One region of the Siminovitchia sp. FSL H7-0308 genome, then DNA from elsewhere that is predicted to be linked to it. Evidence: riboswitches for the same ligand, from Rfam matches in the RefSeq annotation. Region 1 holds a riboswitch; the other holds the start of a gene.

Evidence for each region. A riboswitch is a leader RNA that binds a small molecule or an ion and turns the genes downstream of it on or off. The one in region 1 is predicted to bind S-adenosylmethionine.
Region 2: another riboswitch for S-adenosylmethionine. It lies ahead of MHB50_RS21000 (MetQ/NlpA family ABC transporter substrate-binding protein); the one in region 1 lies ahead of MHB50_RS16405 (YezD family protein).

The regions. Positions count from the first base shown of each region.
Region 1 covers NZ_CP150282.1:3,471,845-3,480,073, reverse strand. Annotated here, with positions in the region: gene MHB50_RS16430 (ABC-F family ATP-binding cassette domain-containing protein) at 1-1,834, opposite strand, end outside; gene moaC (cyclic pyranopterin monophosphate synthase MoaC) at 1,958-2,452, shown strand; gene MHB50_RS16420 (redox-sensing transcriptional repressor Rex) at 2,531-3,193, shown strand; gene MHB50_RS16415 (twin-arginine translocase TatA/TatE family subunit) at 3,261-3,440, shown strand; gene tatC (twin-arginine translocase subunit TatC) at 3,456-4,199, shown strand; SAM riboswitch class I at 4,357-4,463, shown strand; gene MHB50_RS16405 (YezD family protein) at 4,535-4,717, shown strand; gene ssuE (NADPH-dependent FMN reductase) at 5,093-5,641, shown strand; gene MHB50_RS16395 (YdiK family protein) at 5,888-6,082, opposite strand; gene MHB50_RS16390 (type II CAAX endopeptidase family protein) at 6,079-6,822, opposite strand; gene MHB50_RS16385 (FeoA family protein) at 7,070-7,336, shown strand; gene MHB50_RS16380 (FeoB small GTPase domain-containing protein) at 7,314-8,057, shown strand; gene MHB50_RS16375 (nucleoside recognition domain-containing protein) at 8,020-8,229, shown strand, end outside.
Region 2 covers NZ_CP150282.1:4,472,284-4,480,512, reverse strand. Annotated here, with positions in the region: gene MHB50_RS21020 (ArgE/DapE family deacylase) at 1-1,006, opposite strand, end outside; gene MHB50_RS21015 (tripartite tricarboxylate transporter TctB family protein) at 1,069-1,527, opposite strand; gene MHB50_RS21010 (tripartite tricarboxylate transporter permease) at 1,529-3,031, opposite strand; gene MHB50_RS21005 (tripartite tricarboxylate transporter substrate binding protein) at 3,175-4,137, opposite strand; SAM riboswitch class I at 5,473-5,590, shown strand; gene MHB50_RS21000 (MetQ/NlpA family ABC transporter substrate-binding protein) at 5,735-6,580, shown strand; gene MHB50_RS20995 (methionine ABC transporter ATP-binding protein) at 6,662-7,699, shown strand; gene MHB50_RS20990 (methionine ABC transporter permease) at 7,683-8,229, shown strand, end outside.

The sequences.
Region 1 (8,229 bases):
GAGTTCGTTCGTGGTCATTGAACACAGCGGGATCTGTTAACAACTGCTCTTTTATGTCCAGTTCCGCTTCCAATTGGTCCACCAATTCTTCCATTTCAGCGATCCGCCTTTTGAGTTGCCGTTCGCGTTTTCTTTTTTCTTTTTCCTGCTCGTATGAATGTTTACTGTCTACTTGTGTGTTCTTTGATTCCGGCTGTTGCAGTTGTGCCAGCTCCGCCATTTCCGTCTTTTTATTCACATAATAATCATAGTCGCCCAGAAATTCTTTTGTTCCTTCTGTGGATAGTTCGATCACTTTCGTAGCAATCCTGTTGATAAAATATCGGTCATGGGAAACGAATAAAATGGTTCCCGGGTAATCCACAAGCGCGTTTTCCAGCACTTCCTTGCTATCCAAGTCCAAGTGGTTCGTCGGTTCATCAAGAATGAGGACGTTCGCCTTTTGAAGCATGAGAATGGCGAGGGTGAGCCGCGCTTTTTCTCCCCCGCTCAATGACGAAACGGTTTTTAATACATCATCTTGGGTAAACAAAAAATTGCCCAATACGGATCTGACTTCTTTTTCCTTCATTAGCGGATAGCGATCCCATAATTCTTGTAAAACAGTTCGGTTGGTTGACAAGTTGGCCTGTTCCTGATCATAATATCCGAATTGAACATTTGCTCCATATCGAATCTCCCCGGATAGGAAGGGGATTTTTTTTATGATCGACTTTAACAACGTAGATTTGCCAATCCCGTTTGGCCCGACAAGGGCGGCACTGTCGCCGCGGGTAAGTCTCATATTGATATGGTTGGCCAATGTCTGTCCATTGTAGCCAATGCTCGCCTCTGAAACGGATAACACGTCATTTCCGCTTTGTTTCTCAATTGTGAATGAAAAAGAAGCGGATTTTGTGTCGCCTTCGGGACGATCCATGATATTCATTTTTTCTAATTTGCGGCGTCTGCTTTGCGCTCGTTTAGTCGTTGACGCTCTTGCGAGGTTACGCTGTATAAAGTCTTGCAGTTTGGAAATTTCACCTTGCTGTTTTTCATACAGTTTCATTTCCTGTTCAAATCTCTCGGCTTTTTGCTCGAGATACTTACTGTAATTTCCATGATAGACCGCCATTTCATGGCGGGACAGCTCATATACTAAAGAAACGATTTGGTCGAGAAAGTAACGGTCATGGGAAACGATGAGAAGGGCTCCCGGATAATTTTGCAAATATTTTTCTAACCAGGCCATGGTTTCAATATCAAGATGGTTTGTTGGCTCATCCAAAATCAGCAAGTCCGGCTTGGACAACAACAATTTTGCAAGCGCCAGGCGCGTTTTTTGTCCGCCACTCAGCCTGGCGATATTTTTATCATAGTCTTCTTCGAAAAATTGGAAGCCGTGCAGGACAGAACGTATATCTGATTCATATTGATAACCGCCGATTTTTTTAAACTGCTCTTGAAGCCTGTCATATTCACTCAATAGACGTTCATAGGCACCTTCACGTTCGTAATTCGCCGGATCGGAAAGCTTCTGCTCGATTTTTCGAAGCTCTTTTTCCATGTTTCGTACTTCGCTGAATACGGAAAGCATTTCTTCCCAAATCGTTAATTCTGATTCCAAGCCTGTATGTTGCTCCAAATAACCAATTGTTACATCTTTCGGTTTGACTACTTGGCCGGAATCATGTGAAAGTTCTCCAGCGATGATCTTTAACAAGGTAGACTTTCCGGCTCCATTCCTGCCGACAAGAGCTGCCCGGTCACCTTCGCGAATTTCCAATTTTATATTTGAAAGTACCAAATCAGCCCCAAAATACTTTGAAAGCTGTTGAACTTGCAATAATAGCATAATTTCCACCCCTAGTCATAGACAGTGTATCGCATGTTGACTATATTTGACAATTGATTTTTTAGGTGGCAAAAACAGACAGTATACACGAAATAGTGTAGAATGATAAGGAGGTGTTTGGCCGTGGAAAAATTGACGCATTTTAACAATGAAGGCAGGGCACAGATGGTGGATGTCAGCGGAAAGCCGGAAACAGTCCGCACTGCTGCTGCCCGCTCCAGTATTGAAGTGAACGACCATATTTATGAGTTAATTACGAATCAGCAAATAAAAAAGGGCGATGTTTTGGCTGTGGCGCAAGTAGCCGGGATCATGGCCGCGAAAAAAACATGGGAAATAATCCCGATGTGCCATCCGATCCCGATAAAAGGAGTTAATATTTCCTTTGACTGGATGGAAGGATCCGAGAATCATAAAATCCTGGAAATTACTGCTGAAGTAAAAACTGTCGGTAATACAGGAGTAGAGATGGAAGCATTAACTGCTGTTTCGGCAGCAGCACTCACTATATACGATATGTGCAAAGCCGTAGACAAGGGAATGATCATAGGTCCAACCTATCTAATAGAAAAAACAGGCGGGGTATCCAGTAGCGATTATCGCCGTGAAATGGAATAGGTTTATCAGTTGCAGGACATTCATTCCGCAAACGGGTAAATTGCAGCGCTTTTTTCTTTTTGGCATGGAGGATTGAATATGAACGGGGAAACGTTAAAAATACCACAGGCTACTGCAAAGAGGCTTCCGCTATACTACAGGTTTTTGAAAAATTTACATGCATCAGGAAAACAGCGCGTATCTTCGGCCGAATTAAGTGAAGCGGTGAAAGTGGACTCCGCTACCATTCGGCGGGACTTTTCTTATTTTGGCGCGCTTGGAAAAAAAGGATATGGGTATAATGTAAATTACTTGCTGTCATTTTTTCGCAAGACACTTGACCAAGATGAGGTGACGAAAGTCGCTTTAATTGGTGTAGGAAATTTAGGCACAGCTTTTTTAAATTATAATTTCTTAAAAAACAACAATACAAAAATTGAAATGGCTTTCGATGTCGACAAAAACAAAATCGGGAAAAAGATCAGCAATGTACCGATTTATGCTTTGTCCGAACTTGAAGAAAGATTGAGCAAAGAGGAAGTGGCCGTCATTATTTTAACTGTGCCGGCAAGTGCCGCCCAAGCCATCACTGACCGGATTAAACATACCGGTGTAAAGGGAATACTGAATTTTACCCCTGCAAGGCTGAATGTGCCGGAGTCGATCCGTGTTCATCATATCGATCTAGCGGTGGAGTTGCAGTCGCTCGTTTACTTTTTGAAACATTATCCTCTCGATGACACGGAAAATTCACAACCATAAATGATTTTTCAATGGCTAATTGGACGGGTTTCCATTAAAATAAAACTATAGATAGGAGGTGGCCGCAGTGAGTGCAGGTGTAGGCAGTTTACTTGTAATCGCACTTGTTGCTATATTGATCTTCGGACCAAAGAAGTTGCCGGAACTTGGTAAGGCTGCGGGCAACACGTTGCGTGAATTTAAGAACGCGACGAAAGGTTTGGCAGACGATGATGAAAAAGAGACGAAAAAAGACAGCGATAAGTGATAGGATGAACAAATCATGAGTCAAAACAATATGTCGATCATCGATCATATAGAGGAATTGCGAAAACGGCTGGTCATTATAGTCGTTTTCTTTGTGTTGGCTGTCATTGCCAGCTTTTTTATATCACAGCCTCTTATTAAGCTGATTCAGCATGCAAGCGCTGCCCAGGACATTACGATGAATGCGTTCCGTGTGACGGATCCGTTTAAAGTGTTTCTGCAAATGACGTTTGTTCTGGCGTTTATTTTAACATCCCCCGTTATTTTGTATCAGCTCTGGGCCTTTATCAGTCCGGGTCTTTTGGAAAAGGAACGGAAGGCAACGCTCAGCTATATACCGGTTTCAGTTTTTTTATTTTTAGCAGGTGTCCTTTTTTCTTATTTTATTTTGTTTCCATTTGTGATACGGTTCATGCTTGGGTTATCGAGCAATATGGAGATACAGACAACAATTGGCATTAATGAATATTTTCAATTTCTTTTTCAGATAACCGTACCGTTTGGAGTTTTGTTTCAGCTTCCGGTCGTCATTTTGTTTTTAACAAGGTTGGGCATCGTTACGCCGATGTTTTTGGTACAGATCAGAAAATATGCGTACTTTATTTTGCTGGTTATCGCAGCGTTCATTACGCCTCCGGATTTAATCTCGCATATGATGGTGACCGTTCCATTACTCATTTTGTATGAGATCAGCATCTGGATTTCAAAGGTGGGTTATAAAAAAGCGCAGGCTTCCGCAGCAGAGAGTGATGAAGATTAAAAAAGCATCCGATATTTCCGGTGCTTTTTTAATCTATAGCCCATAAAACAAGTGGGTTAATGCTATAAGATGAAAAATTCATCCTTGACAGATAATTTATAGTGGGATAGTATATAAATACGTTTATAAATGACGTTTCAACTGAATAATAGGTAATTTCTTATCCAGAGAGGTGGAGGGACTGGCCCTTTGAAGCCTCGGCAACAGACCGTCAAGGTACTGTGCCAATTCCAGCAGGCTGTTTGTAAGCTTGAAAGATAAGAAGAGAACAAATGACGTTTAAAGCAAACCTCTTCTTATTTTGTAGAAGAGGTTTTTTTAATGGGGGGATGAAGATGGCAAAAGTGGAGGAAAATGCGATTGAAGACATTGTTTCGGCCTTGAAAAAGATGGAATATGGTTCATTGGTCATTACAGTGCACGATGGAGAAATCACCCAAATTGATACGACTGAAAAAAAGCGTTACAACATGCAAAGGAAACAAAGGAAAGTCCCGATGATGAAAGCAAACAAATGAAAACAGGCTGCCGATTAGACAACTAAAGGCATCTTCTCAATGATCATGCATTGGGAGGGTGCTTTTTTTGTACCGTTGCCTAAAATGGTAGCGAGAAAATAGCAAATGCAGAGAAGAAGGGTGACTCCTCAGTTCTTTCATAAAAAGGATGTGGAAGAACTAAGAGTTTTGGGATTTTGCGCTCCATACGACTGTAAAGGAAGAAAAATCATTCATGGAAGGGATTTGATTGGTTGGTGAATGATACATAATATTTGTTGGATATAAAACCGGTGGCCAATTAAAAAAATGTAGCAAGTTTAATCCGTTTGGGTTGAGAAGAACATGCTCATACAGTTAATTAAAATCGTTTTCACTTAAAGGGAGGAAAATAAAATGAGTGATATTGTCATTATTTCAGGAAGTCCATCTGAATTTTCCAGATCTGGAAAGATTCTGGATTATCTAGGCAGATTGCTGGAGAGGGAACATTTTTCAATAAAACATGTTTCAGTAAAAGATATTCCGCCGGAGGACTTGGTTTACGGAAATGTTCATAGCCCTGCCATTCAAAAAGTGTCACTTGTTATTCAAGAGGCGGCGGGGGTGATTGTCGGATCACCGGTTTATAAAGCGGCTTATTCGGGAGTTTTAAAAACATTGTTCGATCTTTTGCCTCAAGATGTGTTTAAAAATATTCCGGTATTGCCGCTCATGACCGGGGGCAGCCCGGGCCATTTATTGGCGATTGAATTCTCATTGAAACCGCTCATTGCTTCTTTAAAAGGAAAAAGTCTTCAAGGACTTTATTTTCTCGATAGCCAAATTAACAGGGAACAGAAAAACCCAATCATTGATGAAGAAAGCCTTTTACGTACGAAAAAACAGCTTTATGAATTTATCGAAATAGTAAAGAAAAATAAGCGTCTTGCGTCTTCTTTATAAAACAGAAAAGAGACATTTGGTAATGAAATGCTTGCTGTCGATGGCAGGGGCACTTCGAAAAACCGATGTCTCTGTTTTTTTTAATAGATGTTGTTTTTTATCCAGGAAGTCCTCGTACAAACTGATCAAGAGGCTTTGGCGTAACCTGTAGGCAGGAAGTTCCAGCACTGCATTTCAGCAAAAGGCAACACGGGAGCTTGCTATGCGGCCAGCGCTGTACTAGCAGGCTTTGTTACTATATACATCCTATTTCTGATCCTTTTTTAACCGAAAGTGGAGCATAATGAGACGCAGCCCCGCTCCAAAATCCAGTGTGGCTAAAATTATCAGCAAATAAACCATAAAACCAAAGCCGTTCTTATCCACTTGCTGGACAGCAAAAAATGTAAAAACAAACCCCAAGACGATATATAAAGTACCTGAAAATAATGGTGACCTCATGAAAAGAACCCTCCTATCCACCATACAAATTGTGCTGTTTTTTCTATATATTTCTCCAGCTTATCGACAAGGAATAACTGAAGTATGACAACGATCGTGTTCATCGAGACATGTGCGATGATAGGAACGATAATTCTTTTCGTCATAACGTATAAAAAGGCAAATACGAATCCCATGGTAGCATATAAAATAATGTGAACAGGCTCGAAATGGGCCAGTGCAAAAATGACGGAACTCAGTAAAGCGGCTACCCAGAAAGGGAAGCGGTCGTACAAGCTTCCGAATATGACTTTTCGAAATACGATCTCTTCTAAAATGGGCCCAATAATGGAACTGATGATGACGATTGCCGGAAATAACTCGATCAATTGTAAAATTTGCTGTGTATTCTCTGATCCCGGGTTGATGCCAATCGCCTTCTCTACCAAACCTGCGGAAATCTGGGCAAAGAAGGCCATAAAAATACCGATAATTGCCCAAGTAAAAGATTGTCCGACGGGGAGCGGCTGGTCCTTCTCTATTTTTGTATACTTCTCATTTTTTCTCAAAAGAAAAAGAACAAGGGCAAGTCCAACACTAAAAGAGAACAGAATCCAATAACCAACCGCATTCACTTTCATTTGCTCCGGATCAATATGAAGCACCTTCGTACCTATTTGGAAAAAGAGCGGTACTCCAATATAAGAGGACAACTGCATAACGATAAAAGTGAGGACAATCAAAAGATATGATTTCTTCATGAAAATAGTAAATCTCCTTCATATATATCGAACGATAATTTCTATTTTACTCTTAATGGACGATTGTTTCAAACAGCGCGTTTATGTTTTCCTTCCCCTGCCCTAAAAATATCCTGTGCCCATTTTTTTCATTCTGGCGAAAAAGTTTGACATAGGCAACTAGTGTGCATAAAATATAAATTAAAGAAATGTTGGTCGGGGGAAACATTGTAAAGACAATCCAACTTATATGAGGGAGGTAAAGGAGATGAAAGGTCATGAGTTGATTGCTCTTAATGAAGCCAACACTGGGGATTGCATCAAAATAAAGAAGTTACTCGTAACGGGCACGATGAGGAGAAGGTTATTGGATTTAGGGTTTGTCCCTTCGGCAGAGGTGATTGTGCTGCAAAAAAGTCCTCTCGGCGATCCGATTGCCTTTCGTGTCAGCCATACGACTATTGCCCTGCGAAGGGAAGAAAGTTCAAAAATATATGGGGAGTTAGTAGCAAATGAATCATCAGCAACCAGTTAAAATTGCGTTGGCAGGCAATCCGAATGTTGGAAAAAGTACTTTATTTAATACATTGACAGGACTAAAACAGCATACTGGCAATTGGCCGGGAAAAACCGTTATCCATGCGGAAGGGCAGTTTTCCTATAAGGGGGTAGATTACACAATCATTGATCTCCCTGGTACGTATTCCCTTTTTTCCAACTCGGCGGACGAAGAAGTAGCAAGAGATTTTATTGTCTTCGAGCGGCCGGATTTGACGATTGTTGTGCTTGATGCCACCTCGATTGAGCGGAATTTGAATTTGGCGTTGCAAGTCATGGAAATGACAGATAAAGTGATTGTCTGCATTAACTTAATTGATGAAGCAAAGAAAAAAGGGATTTATATCAATGAGAAAGCATTAATGAAAAAACTCGGTGTTCCTGTCATCAAAATTTCTGCTCGTAACAAAGTGGGCATCAATCAGTTATTAGATACGATCGACAGGATGATCTCAGGAAAGATTTCCACTTCTCCGTATCAAATACAGTATTCACCAGAGATTGAAAAGAAGGTGGAAACATTGATTCCCCATGTGCAAAGAGTGTTTGGCAAAGAGCTTCCCGCCCGCTGGCTCGCCTTGCGGTTGCTTGATGGGGATGAATCATTTATCACTGCTTATTCTAAAAAGATAGAGAAAGAACGGGGTGACGGATTGACACATGAGCACTCATATCCAGCCAAAACCCAACAACTATAATGAATTATTACATTTGGCACAGTCGCTATCAACGGAAGATATTCGTGATGAGATTGTTACTAATATTTACCAAACCTCAAATGCCATTTGTGAAAAAACAATTGCTTATAAAGCCCCGGAAAAATTGCGGCAAACAGAAAAGCTGGACAAAATTTTCACATCGAAGGTTTGG
Region 2 (8,229 bases), 1.0 Mb from region 1:
CTTCTGTTGTCCATCCGTACCATTCTAATTGGGGAGGGTTTTGCTGAAGCCACTCGTCTTCTTCAGCAGCCTGTTGAATTGTTTTTTCAACAAGTTGTTTGATCTCCGCTCGCGTTTCTGATGGAATAAACCCGATTCTGCATTCAAGGACTGCTTCACCCGGCACATTGGAAGCCCAGTCGCCTCCCTGTAAAGTGCCCAAGTTCAAATGAACAGATTGGCCGGAACCTTTATGAAACAGTTCAAAATAGACTTCCTTTGCTCTTTTTTCCGCCAATGTTTCCAAGGCGCTGTATACTTTATACATTTTGCTAATGGCATTCACACCTAAATGCGCCATCCCGGCATGCGCCGTTTTTCCGAGCACTCTTACCCGAAAATACATGACACCGGCATGTGCCACAGTCAGCCTTAAAGCGTGGGGTTCCGTTGCAATAAAGCCATCTGTTACATACCCTGCTTCCAATAATGAAAGGGTGCCGCCGGCTCCTCCCGCTTCTTCTTCGATGACGCTTTGAAGCTGAACTTCCCCTTTTGGCTTGAGACCAAGATCCAATAAAGCCTTTAAAGCAAACCAATTGGCCAGCAGTCCCGCTTTCATATCTCCAGAACCCCTGCCGTACAATTTATTTCCTTCGATTTCACCGCCCCATGGGTCCTTTGTCCATTTCTCCACAGGTTCAGGGGAAACAACATCGACATGGCCGTTTAATGCTAAAGAAGGCGTATTTTTTGTCGTCCCTTTCCAAACGCCAATGATATTTTTCCGTCCTTCAAATGAAAGCCCTGAACTGCTGAATGCAGGATGATTCCGAATTTTTTCATATCGCGGCTGTATCTCTTCCACTCGTAATCCAATTTCCTCATATCTTTTCTTCATATATTCCTGCATGGCCTGCTCATTGCCAATCACGCTTGGAATTTGTACCGCTTTCACAATTGCTCCGATTAAGTCCTGCTTATGTTTTTCTATATAGTCCAATACCTGCTTTTTGGTGTCTCGCAACAGCTGTTACCTCTCTTTCTATGAATGTCCAATTCTATTATAGAACAAATCCAGTCCTCATTTCAGCCAAAAATACCGGCAGGCAAAGGAACATTGAATATATAGCGGAATAAAACGAAGAAAAACACACTGACCGCCATTGCGCTCCAAGCTGAATGAAACACCCTCCTATTACCGGGCTTATCCTCTCCCATCATTAAATACCATGTAAATACCGAAAGATAAATGATGCTGGCCAATAAAAAGCCTAGTAAACCTATGAGTACGACATATGCGACCATGCCCAAACCAATAATAAACAGTTGACGTTTATGAATATGTTCGAACAGCTTTGGGCGTTCTTTTCTTACTAAAACGACTGCCAAATACATCACACTAAGAAACAGCAAAATGATACTTACTGTGCGCGGAAAAAGGTAGCTCATTTCATTTAGTCCCTTTGTTTTCCATATGGCGGCCAACGATAAAAACACCAGGACCAGAGAGAACACAAGATCATACGACATGTTTCGCCTGATCACTTCAAACACCTTCTCTCGCTTTTGATTTCAGAATACTTGACACGATTGGACCTGCTATAGAAATGATACATAAAATGATTAAAACAACCGTAACAGGCCTGGAAAAAAACAGTGTCCAGATGTTTCCAGACGCTTTTCCAAGCAAAATCGATTGGATCAACCCTCTTTCGGCAATCGGCCCCAGTATGAGGCCAAGCACAATCGGGGCTGGATGAAAACCGGCATTTTTCAAGACATAAGCTATTAAGCCAAACCCAACGAGCATGGCAACATCCAACAAACTGTTTCTGATCGTATAAGTTCCCACAACCGTCAAAAAGACAATGGAGGGAGCAAGATACCAGATAGGCAGCGTAAGCACATTTCCAATCGTTTGTGAACCGATTAGACCAAAGAACAACATGATCACGTTTGCCAAAATAAACGCGATTAAAAACGTATAAACGAGCCCCGGATGGTCGTTCATAAGGTTTGGTCCGGGGGTAATTCCTTGCATCATAAGCGCTCCAAGCATGATAGCGGCCGGTGGCGCTCCCGGAATGCCGAGTGACAAAAGCGGAACCAGTGATCCTCCGACCTCTGCGTTATTGGAAGTTTCAGCCGCCATTACTCCGTCCATATTTCCCTTGCCAAATGATTTTTTGTCTTTGGAAAACCGAATGGCAGCATCATAAGAGAGCAGTGCTGCCACATTGCCGCCGGCTCCGGGAATAATGCCGGTAATAATGCCGATAAGCGACGAACGAATGAAAAAAACCGGTTTTTTGATGATATAGAAAAAGATTTTCTTAGAAATGCCCTTTTCTTTTTTTAGCGCCTTTTGCGGCTTAATTTTATTTTCAATCATTGAAATTACTTCCGGAACACAAAAGAACGCGATTAAAATGACGACCATATCCAACCCCGATTGCAGGCCGGAAAAGCCGAACGTGTATCTGGATTCCCCACCGACTGGAGAGATGCCGACCGTTCCCAACAACAAGCCGATACAACCCCCGATCAATCCCTTTAGCAAAGATCCCGAGGAAAGGGTGGCAATCATCGTTAAGCCTAATACCGCCACCCAAAAATATTCCGAAGGGCCAAAGCTGAGCGCCCACTTTGCTAATATGGGCGTTAAAAACAAAAGAGCCATACCACCGGTAATCCCGCCTATTCCCGAACTCATGGCCGCGGCGATAAGAGCATGGGCCGCTTTCCCTTTTTTCGCCAATGGAAATCCGTCAAAAGTGGTGGCGATTGCGGACGGTGTGCCTGGGGTATTGATCAATATGGCTGAGATACAGCCGCCATAAATTCCGCCCACATATAAGCCGCCCATCGTCATCAGTGACATCTCCGGCTGCATCGTAAAGGTAAAAGGCAACAGAAGTGCCAAAGCCATCGTGGCGGTTAACCCGGGTAATGCCCCCACAATCATGCCCACTAATACCCCGGTGCATAAGAGCAGGATATTGAAAGGGTCCGTTAATGAGCTCATCACAGATGGAATCGAATCAATCATCTTTGCGCCTCCCGTTCTGTATCTCAGGGCTTATTCCAGGACCAATTGGGCGGTGGTCACTCAACCTTTGCCTATATGATTATTCCATTCCTGTATAGAAAGTTCCGCATTGCCTCATTTTCAATAATTGGCAGCATGTAACCCTACTGTTTTTCCAAAATATCCGCAAACTCCTTCGTTTTCTGTTCAATATATTGGACTGATTCTTCATGGCCCATTGCTTTTGGCTCAAAGCCTTCCTCATACATCTGATCTTTCACCCCCGGCTCCTCCAATATGTTCAGGAAAGCCTTTTCCAATATGTGAATGATCTTTAGATCGGTATCCGGCGGCACTCCTACCCCGCGATCAATCGAGGCGGTAATATCGTAACCCTCTTCGATAAATGTAGGAACTTCCGGCATCGGTTCGAATGTTTCTTCAGACCCGATGGCAAGAATTTTCATATCTTCGGTATATTTTAATAAATCGCTGGAATTCGCCAATACAGCGTCCGTATTGCCTCCCAGAAAAGCTTGCATAGATGGGCCCGCCCCGTCAAACGGCACATATTGCAACTCAATCCCTGCCACATCTTGAAGCTGTAAAAAGGCGATATGATGGCCGGAATAGTTGCCTGATCCCGCGACCGTGATCGACCCCGGATTTTCCTTTGCTTTTTGAATAAAGTCATCCAACGAGTCAATCCCGCTGTCTTTACCGATAGCCAACGCGATTGGCGTTGTCTGGAAAATGGCTATAGGCACAATATCCTCTGTTTGATACCCTGTATCTTCATTGGCAAGCGGCTGCAGGATGATATGCGGGATGTTGATGCCTGCGAGAAAATATCCATCCGGCTTTTGATTCACCAACTCACTCCAGCCTACAGAACCACCACCGCCAGGTTTATATTGAATAACAATTTTTTGCTTTAAATATTTCTCCAGAAATGACTGCTGCCGCCGGGCCTCGATATCAGACTGTCCGCCTGGTTCAAACGGGATGCTGTACGTAATGGATTTTTCAGGAAACTGCCCTTTTCCATTTCCGCCACTTGCAGAACAAGACATTAATAACAAAGCGGCGCAAATAAATGAAACAGCAGTTATCCACTTTTTCTTCATGGGGTAAACCTCCCTTGCTCGGATACGGCAAATTCTTAATGATTATATTCAGATTGACGGAAGATGATTCGAACTTTATGGAGATGAAAAAGATCAAAGCGCCATACATGAGCTCCTCGGGAACAATCCATTATCTTCCAATCCACAACCCCATAAGGTTTTTTCGGTTTAACCCCAAAAAAGGTTATTGTTTTAATGTTGTTATCTTAACTTCTTATTCTATAGATTCCCCTGGATTACCATAAACAAAGGGTCTGAGACACAACTCAATCAGCTGATGAAAAAACGAACAATACAGTGAAACTTCATTCAGTAGGGCTCCTACTGAATGTTAGTTGAACCAATCGGGCATTTAGGTGCCGTTTTCTCCCACTCCACCTTTTGTATTCACTCGAGATTTTGAAGTGGGAGTCTTTCGGCACCTTACATGCGGGATAAATTATCCCAGTGCATAATACGCAAGCTTTTAGCGTAGTCAAAATAGGTAGACTCCTGCGGGAATAGCTCGAGCTGAAGATCCCGCAGGAAAGCGATCTTTGCTTTCCGAGGAAGCTGAAGCTGCCCGCGGAAAGCGAAATATGTTGACGTAGCGATGATAGGGATTTTTTTAACACAAATAAACCGAACAATTCATTTATAATTGTTCGGTTTTTGCTATTTCGTATTTGCTTATGTCCCAGCCGTTAGACATCTCGTCCTTTACGTTCAAAAAAAAACAACCTCTTGAAAAATGTCGTTAGGTTTTACACCTGATGCAAAGCTCGGTGATACTAGTCCATATTTAAAAAAGCTAAAAATATTTCCGTAAATGTTTTTTGTTTAAAATTATGTATAATCTTATTAAAAGGAGATGATCATAATGATAAAGTACAGACGTTTTTTATATCTCAGCTTTATCGTTTCTATAAGCATAGTCTTAATCTCTCCTTCTCAAGGAAAATCGTATGGACTTCCTTTTAACTGGGTAATACATCATGGACCTAATAAATTAACTACTACATTTCTCCTTTTTTCTCCTAAGAATTTATCAACTACTGAATTTATCCCCTCTGCATTTTTATTAAATGTGTTTATTATCTATTTCTTAATAATTGGAGTATATAAATTTTTGACAAAGATAAATAAAAATCGTCAAACAAATTAATTTTATAAAATTTGCTCTTTCATTGCGTTCCAAAAACTTCTCCTTAAAAACTAAAGAGTCCAATAATTAAAAACCCAAGAATGTGATTTTAAAGCTTCGGTTTTACTTTTTGATTTTCAGTTTCCATGAAAAATTTGTTGACATTTTTTCTAACTAAGGATAATATCTATGTAACAATTGAATTTGAAATTCTCTTATAAAGAGCGGCGGAGGGACTGGCCCTGTGAAGCCCGGCAACCATTCTTGTTTGACGAAACAAGAACAGGTGCTAAATCCTGCAAAATACTGTTGTATTTTGAAAGATAAGAGAGGTAAACCGATTTACTTACAATGTATATCCATGCCTCTCATTTTGGGAGGCATTTTTCATTTTGAAGAAAAAACCTCCCCGTATGTGATTTTCAACATACGCCTTAAATGCAGACTAAATATATAAAGAAAAGAGGAAATGACATGCACAAATGGTTATTAACTAGTTTCGTTGTGTTGCTAGCACTTACCCTTGCCGCATGCGGTGGAGGAAAAAGCAGTGAAAAAGAAACTGTAAATAAAGAATCAACATCTGAAGGTCTTCTCAGCGACGGCAAATTGACAGTCGGCGTAACGGCCGGACCGCACGAGCAAATTGTGGAAAAAGTAAAAGAGCTTGCAGCAAAAGAAGATTTGGAAATAGAAGTAAAAGTTTTCACCGACTATGTCATGCCGAATATCGCTTTGGACGAAAAAGAGCTTGATCTCAACGTATTTCAGACGATACCTTATTTAGATCAATTTAAAAAGGACAGAAACCTGGATCTTGTAAATGTGGGCGAAACAGTAACGTTCCCGATGGGTATTTATTCTTCCAAAGTAAAAGATGTGCAAAAACTGCAAAAAGGGGCAAAGCTCGGTTTGCCTAACGATCCTACAAACGGCGGCCGCGCTCTCGTTTTATTCGAAAAAGCCGAATTGATTACACTAAAAGAAGGCTCGGGAAACACGCCAACTGTCAAAGATATCGAAGAAAACAAAAACAACTTTGAATTTGTGGAATTGGAAGCATCCCAAATTCCCCGTCAGTTGGAAGAACTGGATGCGGCGGCGATTAATACCAATTATGCGATCGAACATGGATTCAAACCTGGAAAAGATGCTATCTTTATCGAATCGAAAGATTCTCCATGGGTAAATATTGTTACGGCAAGAGCCGAGTCCAAAGACGACGAAGCGATTCAAAAGTTTTTGGATGTGTACCGCTCTGATGAAACAAAACAATTTATTGATGAAACATTTGAAGGATCTGTCATTCCTTCCTGGTAAGGAATGAAGGGGGCCACCCGTCCCCGAATATTCTTCCAGCCATTACGGGTTTGAAAATAAAGCATGAAGGAGCAAATACACATGATCGAATTGGCGGGAATTTCAAAGACATTTAAAGGCAAGCAAGGCTCTATTCACGCATTAAAGAATGTGTCACTTTCAGTGAAAAAGGGTGAAATATACGGTGTCATTGGATACAGCGGCGCAGGAAAAAGCACGCTCATCCGTTGCGTCAATTTATTGGAAAAACCGGATACGGGTTCTGTAAAAGTAAAAGGGATCGATTTAACAAAGCTGTCTACCAAAAAACTTCGCGAAGCCCGCAGTAACATCGGAATGATTTTTCAAGGCTTTAATTTGTTAAAGACGGCTACTGTTTATGAAAATATCGCCCTGCCGCTGAAACTTGCCGGATTCAGCAAAAAGGAAGTGGAAGAGCGGGTCAAGAAATATATAAAAATCGTTGGACTCGACGAAAAGCATCATGCCTACCCGGCCGAACTGTCCGGCGGGCAAAAACAACGGGTAGCCATTGCCCGTGCGTTGGCTTTCGAGCCCGAAGTCCTTTTAAGTGACGAAGCGACAAGCGCATTGGACCCTGATACAACGGAGGCCATTCTGGAATTGCTGTTAAAAATCAATAAAGAGCTCGGCATCACGATTTTGTTGATTACGCATGAAATGAACGTCATCCAACGAATTTGCGACCGTGTGGCCGTCATGGAAAAAGGGGAAGTAATCGAGGAAGGAAAAACGAAAGACCTCTTTACTTCACCGCAACATCCGACGACGAAGCGGTTTGTCAGCAATCTGTTTACACATAAAATACCAAACGACATGCTGGAAAAATTAAATGAAAGCGGCCAAGTCGTTACTCTCTCTTTCTTCGGGGAATCAAGCGGCGAACCAGCGTTGGCCACTGTTACAAAGAAGTTTGATATATATCCAAACATTCTATCAGGCAGCATTACACATTTAAAAGAAGATACCTTTGGCCAGCTTGTCGTTCATATGAAAGGTGATCCGGCCGAAATTCATAAAGCCATTCGGTATTTGGAACAAGATCAGGTTCATGTGGAAGGTGTGAAGATTAGTGACGAAAATAAACGAGTTTCTTGACAACTGGGGCGCTGATATTTGGGAAGCCATCATCCAAACCTTCCAAATGGTCGGAATCTCTTTAGGAATATCCATTTTAATTGGCTTGCCTTTGGGAATCATGCTTGTTTTGACCCGTCCGGGAAAAGCTCTCGGCAATAAATTTGTTTTTGGTGTTTTAAACGTATTGATTAATATTATCCGTTCAGTTCCATTTATTATTTTGTTGTTCTTTATTTTGCCTTTTACAAAATTCATTGTCGGAGTAACGATTGGTGTAAAAGGGGTGATCGTGCCGCTCGTTATTTATACAGCGCCCTATATCGCCCGCTTAATGGAAACCGCCCTCTTAGAGGTGGACCGCGGAGTGATTGAAGCATACGAAGCGATGGGGATGAAAACAAGGCATATCGTATGGCACGTGCTTGTAAGGGAGTCCCGCTCATCCATCATTCTTGGTTTAACCATTGCCACCATCTCCTTAATCGGAGCAACGGCCATGGCGGGACTTGTCGGCGGCGGCGGTCTTGGCGACCTTGCTTACCGCTACG